Regions from separate parts of the Amycolatopsis sp. NPDC114504 genome, predicted to be linked through region 2. Evidence: riboswitches for the same ligand, from Rfam matches in the RefSeq annotation. Region 2 holds a riboswitch; the other holds the start of a gene.

Region 1 (3,625 bases), on a different contig from region 2:
GAAGCCAGCGCCTCGACGACCGGGGTGTGCGAGCCGATCCGCGGCGGGTTGCCGTCCGCGCGCAGGCGATCCAGCTCCTTGAACACCTTCGGCGTCGACAGCCCTTCGGAGTCGAACGCCAGCACCCAGTGGAAAGTGTGCCGCGACAGCACCGGCACGAGCTGCTCGCCGCGCCCGGTGCCCAGCGCGGTGCCGCCGTAGAGCGCGAACGGGACGTCGCTGCCCAGCCCGGCGGCGAGCTCGGCCAGCTCGTCGCGCGTGACGTCGAGGTTCCAGAGGCTCGCCAGCCCGACCAGCGTCGCCGCCGCGTCGGCACTGCCGCCCGCCATGCCGCCCGCGACCGGGATGCCCTTGCGCAGCACCACCCGAACGTTCGGCGCTTCGGTGCGGCCGACGTGCGCGGAAAGCGCTTCGACCGCGCGCCAGGCCAGGTTGGTGCCGTCGGCGGGCACCGAGCCCTCGCCCTCGCCGTAGATCTCCACGCCCGGCTCTTCGGTGACCGCGACGGTCACCTCGTCGGTCAGCGACAAGGCCTGGAACACGGTCACCAGCTCGTGGTAACCGTCTTCGCGCAGGTCGTCGACCGCCAGGTGCAGGTTGACCTTGGCCGGGACCCGGACGGTGACTGGGGGCGGAACTACGGCGAGCACCCGACCAGCCTACGTGGCCGCGAAAACGCCCCGATGCGACGTGCGCATCGGGGCGTTTACGGCGTTCGGGTCAAGCTGCCGCGACACCCTGGGGGCCGCGCGCGGTGTGCGTCACGTGGCCGCCGCGCTCGGCGACCCACGCCAGTGCCGCGTCGGCCCGCTCGCCGCGGACGCCGAGGCGGAACCGGCCGACCGGGGTGTCGCCGATCCGGGTCAGGCCGCCGCCGATCGTGGCGAACTCGACGTCGAACCGGCCCGCGGCCTCGGGCAGCAGCGCGCCGACCGAAGCGAAACCGATCAGCACGACGTCGGCCGAGCGGTCGTAGCGGGCGATCTGGGCGCGGGTGGTCTCGATGGCGGGCAGCAGCGCCTGCGCGGTGCGGCTGGCCGGGTTCGAGACCAGGTCGAGGACAGTGCCGCGCTCGACGACCGTGCCGTCTTCGAGCACCGCGACGTCGTCGCAGACCCGGCGGACCACGCCGGCGTCCGGGGTCGTGACCACGACGGTGGTGCCCAGCTCGGCGCGGGCGCGGTCGAGCACGGTGAGCACCGCGCCGGCCTCCTCCGGGTCGATGCCGGCGGTCGGGTCGTCGGCGAGCAGCACCGCCGGCGCCGCGGCCAGTGCCTTCGCGACCGCGACGCGGCGGAGCTGACCCTCGGTCAGCTCACCGGGACGCTGCGTCGCGCGCTGCGTCAGGCCGACGAGGTCGAGCAGCGAGCCGACCCGGCTGCGGCGCTGCGGGCCGTCGACGCCGAGCTGCTCGAGCGGGGAGGCGATGTTGCCGGCGATCGTGCGCTCGGCGATCAGCTCCGGTTTCGTCGAGACGACGCCGAGCTGGCGGCGGATTTCGCGCAGCCGGCGGCCGTCGAGGGTGCCGGTGTTGAGGCCGTCGAGGCGGACGACGCCGCGGTCGGGCCGCTCCTGCAGCGCGATGCAGCGGGCGAGGACGGACTTGCCGGACCCGGCCGGGCCGACCACGCCGAACAGCGAGCCGGCCTGGACCTCGACGCTCACGTCGTGCAGGGCGACGACCGAGTTTCCGTTGGTGGCAAAGGTTTTGGACAAGTTTTCGACGGTGATCACGAAGGCTCCAGAAAACGGGGTGCGCGCAGCGCGCGGCACCCGGCCGCAGGCGAAGTCCGTCCTTTGAGGACGGTGCATGAAGAAGAGGTGGACCGGCTACGACAAGCTCAGTGGGAGCGTCGACATGCGGTCACGGAGCGGCGGCCTTCGTCGACTACGCGACGCCTGGTCAGGAGCAGGGGGCGAGCTACCCTCTTCATCGGAAACGGCCTCCATCGGTCCTGGCGGTAGCACCTTCCCCGCGGGGGGTGGTTGCTGCGACTTCGGCGAGCCAGGTCTCTCAGTCGCTCGGGATGGACACTTCCGAGTAAAGCCGATCCCGGCGAGCGAAAGCAAGCCTGTTGGCCCAGATCACACGAGTGGAGGTGTCCGAATCGCGAGATCGCACGTCAAGAGGCGTATTTTCGCCGGACCGCGTTGACTTCCACTGTGGACGTGCTAACGCGCGGCGGCGAGCCTCGCGAAGTCGTGCACGTCCAGCTGTTCACCGCGGGTCTTCGGGTCGATCCCGGCGGCCGTGAGCAGCTCCCCGGCCCGCTCGGCCGAGCCCGCCCAGCCGGCGAGCGCGGCGCGGAGCGTCTTCCTGCGCTGTGAGAAAGCGGCGTCCACGAGGCCGAAGAGCCGATCGCGGTCGTCCGACGCCGGAGCGTCACCGCGTTCGAAGGCGACGAGCGCGGAGTCGACGTTCGGCACCGGCCAGAACACCGAGCGCGGCACGGCGCCGACCTTGCGCGCGGGGCCGTACCAGGCGAGCTTGACGCTCGGCACGCCGTAGATCCGGCTGCCGGGGCCCGCCGCCATCCGGTCGGCGACCTCGGTCTGGACCATGACGAGGCCGGACGTGAGCGACGGCACCTCGGCGAGCAGGTGCAGCACGACCGGGACGGCGACGTTGTAGGGCAGGTTCGCGACGAGCGCGGTCGGCCGCGGCAACTGGTCGTCGGTGATCCGCAGCGCGTCGGCCGTGACGACCTGGAGCCGTTCCGAGACCTCGGGCCCCCGGTCGGCGACGGTCTTGGGCAGCCGTTCGGCGAGCTTGGGATCGATCTCGACGGCGACGACGCGCGCACCGGTGGCGAGCAGCCCGAGGGTCAGCGACCCGAGCCCGGGCCCGACCTCGAGGACGACGTCGTCCGGGCCGACGTCCGCCAGCTCGACGATCCGCCGGACGGTGTTGGGATCGTGCACGAAGTTCTGCCCGAGCTTCTTGGTCGGCCGCACGTCCAGCTCGGCCGCCAGCCCGCGGATCTCGGCAGGTCCCAACAGTTCAACCACCGCTGGAGCTTACCGATGGGGCATCACGCGTGACTGAGCAGGCATCACGCGTGATTGGAGGGGCATCACGCGTGATGCCCGCCTGATCACGGGTGATGCCCCTCGGGACACGCGTGATGCCTTTCCGCGCACGCGAAACGGCCCCCACTTCGTCGAGGTGGGGGCCGCTCGAAAAGCGTGTCAGGCCTTCTTGCCGCAGACCGGCCAAGCGCTGTAGCTGCCGCCACGGCCGGCCTTGACCTTCTCCGCGATCGCGATCTGCTGCTCGCGCGAAGCCTGGTTCGGGAGCGCCGCGTACTCGTCGCCGCCGTAGGCGTCCCACGTGCGCTTGTCGAACTGGAGGCCGCCGTAGTAGCCGTTGCCGGTGTTGATGGCCCAGTTGCCGCCCGACTCGCACTGCGCGATGCGGTCCCACGCGGAGCCGTCGCCGATCGCCGGCGTCGGGGCCTGCTTGGTGCCGACGTGGATGATCTTCGGCTTCGGCTGGGTGATGACCTGCTCGGAGATGCTCTCGCGGGAGACCTCTTTGCCGTTCTTCTGCGTGACCTTGTAGGTCACCATCTTCTCGCCGGGCGTGCCCGGGTCCTCGACCGAGGTCTTGCCCTTGACGAGGTCC
Region 2 (3,625 bases):
GGGCATCAACGACGCGCCCGCGTACATCGCCGTCGTGGTGCTGGCCGAAGGCACCACTGTGGACTGGACGCTGCCGCTGCTGGTCGTCTACGAACTCGCGGCAGGGCTGGCGATCGGGCTCGCCTTCGGCTGGCTCGGCGGCCTCGCGCTGCGCAAGGCCGCGTTGCCGGCGACCGGTCTCTACCCGGTCGCCACGGTCGCGGTGTGCGTCGTCGCGTACTCGTCCGGGCAGCTGCTGCACGCGTCCGGGCTGCTCGCCACCTACGTCGCCGCGCTGGTGCTCGGGAACTCGCGGCTGCCGCACCGCTCGGACACGCTGTCGTTCGCCGAGGGGCTCGGCTGGCTGGCGCAGATCGGGCTGTTCGTGCTGCTCGGCCTGTTCGCCTCGCCGAGCCGGGTGCTCGAGTCGGTGCTGCCGGGCCTGGTCGCGGGGGCCGTCGTGCTGCTGCTGGCCCGGCCGATGTCGGTCGTGCTGGCGATGCTGCCGTTCCGGCTGCCGTGGCGGGAACAGGCGTTCCTGTCGTGGGCGGGCCTGCGCGGCGCGGTGCCGATCGTGCTCGCCATGATCCCGCTGTCGCAGGGGGTGCCGGGCGCGCAACGGCTGGTCGACGCGGTGTTCGTGCTGGTCATCGTGCTGACGCTGGTCCAGGGCGCGACGCTCGGGCCGCTCGGGCGCTGGCTCGGGCTGGCGAAGAGCTCCGAGGCGCACGAGATCGAAGTCGACTCCGCGCCGCTGGACGAGCTGGGGGCCGAGCTGCTGCAGGTCCGCATCCAGCCGGGGTCGAAGCTGCACGGCGTGTACCTGTCGGAGCTGCGGCTGCCGGTGGGCGCGACGGTCAGCCTGGTCGTGCGCGAAGGCGCCGGCTTCACGCCGCAGAAGACCAGCCGGCTCCAGGAGCTCGACCAGCTGCTGGTGGTCACCACGAGCGGCGTCCGCGACGACGTCGAGCGACGGCTCCGCGCGGTGGACCGGGCCGGCCGCCTGGCCCGCTGGAAGGGCGAGTCGGGCCGTTAGCCAGTGCCGATGTCCGGCGCTTGTCCCACAAAAATCTCACACGATCTTCCCTTCGTTCCCTCTTTTGGCTTACTGTGCGCTCCATTCGTTAGTTCGAATGGGTGAGTGCAGAGCCAAAGGAGTACGCAGGGTGACCAAACTTCACGTGCGTGGGGCGGCCCTCGCCGCCGCGATGACCGCGATCCTCGGGCTGGCCACGGCGCCGGCCGCGACCGCCGAAATCGCCCCGTTCCCGGCGCTCGCCCTGCCGTTCAAGGCCGGCCAGCAGGTCTACTCGGCCGGCATCCACTCCGACGACGGCAGCACCGGCGTCAAGAACGCCATCGACTTCAGCCCGGCCGACCGCACCGTGCGCGCGCCGCTGGCCGGCACCGTCCACCTGCAGCACTGCGCCGGCGGGGACTGGGTGACCATCGACCACGCCGGCGGCTGGCGGACCGGGTACTACCACATGGAGGGCATCACGGTCACCGACGGTGAGCACGTCGAGGCCGGGGCCGAGCTCGGCTCGACCGGCAACGCGCTGCCGTGCGGGGGCAGCAGCACCGGCGCCCACGTGCACTTCACGCTCTGGACCCTGCCGGACGCCCCGGCGGCGGCGAACTGGGACGGCAAGTCGTTCGCCGAGGTCTCGACGGCCGTCGCGGCGGCCAGCGGCGAGGCCGTCGACGGCAAGACCATCGGCGGCTGGCGCTTCACCGCGGGCGCCGAGCAGTACACCGGCACGGCGACGCACCTCGCCGACAACGCCGTGACGCAGCTGCCGGGACGCTTCCGCGCGAAGCTCTGAGACCTCACGGTGTGTGAGCGCCGTCTCAGAATGTGAGTCGGGGGTTGGCCGGCGGCGGCGTTCTCGGTTACCTTCTGGCTCAGGTCATGAGTGCCAGCGTTCAGCCCCGGCTTGCTGGCCGGCAACCCTCCTTCCGCGGTGGGGTGCCCCGGGTGAAGACCGGGCCGGTCGCGTCGTGCGACGGGCAAGCGCGGGCCCCTCGCCGGGGTCCCCCGGACCGCCGAGGAGGCACCGATGACTCTCGCCATCGATCGCACCAGCACTTCGCCCGACTTCACCGGACTCGTTGTCCCGCAGGCCGTTCCGGCCGTCGCCGGGGCGTCCCTGCGGGTCCCGCTCGTCACCGGCGAAACCATCGGCTACGCCAACCTCGACCACGCCGCGAGCGCCCCGTGTCTCGACGCCGTCCGCGCGAAGGTCGACGAGTTCCTGCCCTGGTACGCCAGCGTCCACCGCGGCGCCGGCTTCGCGTCGCAGGTCTCCACCAAGCTCTACGAGCGCACCCGCGACGTCCTGCGTCGCTTCGTCGATGCCCGCCGGACCGACACCGTCGTCTTCACCCGCAACACCACCGACTCCTTCAACCTGCTCGCCCGCAGCCTGCCCCGGCACACCACGGTCGTCGTGTTCGACACCGAGCACCACGCCGCGCTGCTGCCGTGGCAGGGCCCGAACGTCCGGCGGATCCCGACCCCGCGCACGCGTCTCGCGGCAGTGTCCGCTGTGGACGAAGCCCTCGCGGACTCCCCGCAGGGACCGCGGTTGGTCGTCGTCACCGGAGCGTCCAATGTGACCGGTGAGCTCCTGCCGGTGGCCGAGATCGCCGCGGTGGCACGGAAGCACGGCGCTCGCATCGCGCTCGACGCCGCCCAGCTGGCCCCGCACCGCCGGATCTCGATCAAGGAGCTGGACGTCGACTACGTCGCCCTGTCCGGCCACAAGCTGTATGCCCCCTTCGGTGCGGGTGCGCTGATCGGCCGCGCCGACTGGCTGCGCGCCGCCAAGCCGTACCTCGCCGGCGGCGGCGCGACCAAGCTCGTCACCGAGGACGCGGTGGTCTGGAACACCGGGCCCGAGCGCCACGAAGCGGGCTCGCCCAACACCGTCGGCGTGTACGCGCTCGGCGTCGCCTGCGAGACGCTCAGCGAGAACTGGGACGCCGTCGTGGCGCACGAGCAGGCCCTGCTCACCCGGCTGCGCAAGGGTCTCGAGGCCATCCCGGGCTGCGCCGAGCTGCGGCTGTTCGACGCGCCGGTCGACCGCGTCGGCACGCTCAGCTTCGTCCTCGACGGCTTCGACCCGGGCTGGGTGGCCGCGGTGCTGTCGGCCGAGTACGGCATCGGCGTCCGCGACGGCGCTTTCTGCGCCCACATCGCGGCCAAGCGGCTCATCGGCGTCACCGGCGGCGACGGGCGGCAGGCGATCCGCGTCAGCCTCGGCCTGGGCAGCACCGAGGAGCACGTCGACCGCGTCGTGCTGGCGCTGCGCCAGATCGTCGCGCGCGGGGCGCGCTGGGAGTACGCGAAGGTGGACGGCCGCTGGGCCCCGGCCGGCGACCCGCGGGAGCTGCCGCCGTTCTGCTGAGCGTTAGCCTGGGCCGATGGGGAGGCACGGGGTTCCGTTGGCGTTGCTGGGTTTCGCCGAGCTGGTCCTGGTGACGGTCGAGCTGGTGCACCGCTCGGCCGTGACCGCGGACCTGGCGGCGCACTTCCCGGCCGGGCCGGGTGGGCCGTCCTACGACAGCATCTTCGGGTTCACCGTCGAAGACCACGGTGGCGGGCAGCAGTTCTTGAGCATCGCCGACACCGTCGTGGCTTACG

Evidence for each region. Region 2 has a riboswitch for S-adenosylmethionine ahead of ACZ7PG_RS49860 (aminotransferase class V-fold PLP-dependent enzyme). Riboswitches for the same ligand answer to the same signal wherever they lie in the genome.
Region 1: it holds a riboswitch for S-adenosylmethionine, as region 2 does, so the genes downstream of both, ACZ7PG_RS27245 (methionine ABC transporter ATP-binding protein) here and ACZ7PG_RS49860 (aminotransferase class V-fold PLP-dependent enzyme) in region 2, are expected to answer to the same signal.

The regions. Positions count from the first base shown of each region.
Region 1 covers NZ_JBVKDU010000003.1:1,227,861-1,231,485, forward strand. Annotated here, with positions in the region: gene ACZ7PG_RS27240 (4-(cytidine 5'-diphospho)-2-C-methyl-D-erythritol kinase) at 1-650, opposite strand, end outside; gene ACZ7PG_RS27245 (methionine ABC transporter ATP-binding protein) at 721-1,734, opposite strand; SAM riboswitch class I at 1,928-2,034, opposite strand; gene rsmA (16S rRNA (adenine(1518)-N(6)/adenine(1519)-N(6))-dimethyltransferase RsmA) at 2,173-3,009, opposite strand; gene ACZ7PG_RS27255 (transglycosylase family protein) at 3,190-3,625, opposite strand, start outside.
Region 2 covers NZ_JBVKDU010000007.1:726,796-730,420, forward strand. Annotated here, with positions in the region: gene ACZ7PG_RS49850 (potassium/proton antiporter) at 1-1,015, shown strand, start outside; gene ACZ7PG_RS49855 (M23 family metallopeptidase) at 1,146-1,805, shown strand; SAM riboswitch class IV at 1,888-2,002, shown strand; gene ACZ7PG_RS49860 (aminotransferase class V-fold PLP-dependent enzyme) at 2,040-3,389, shown strand; gene ACZ7PG_RS49865 (hypothetical protein) at 3,406-3,625, shown strand, end outside.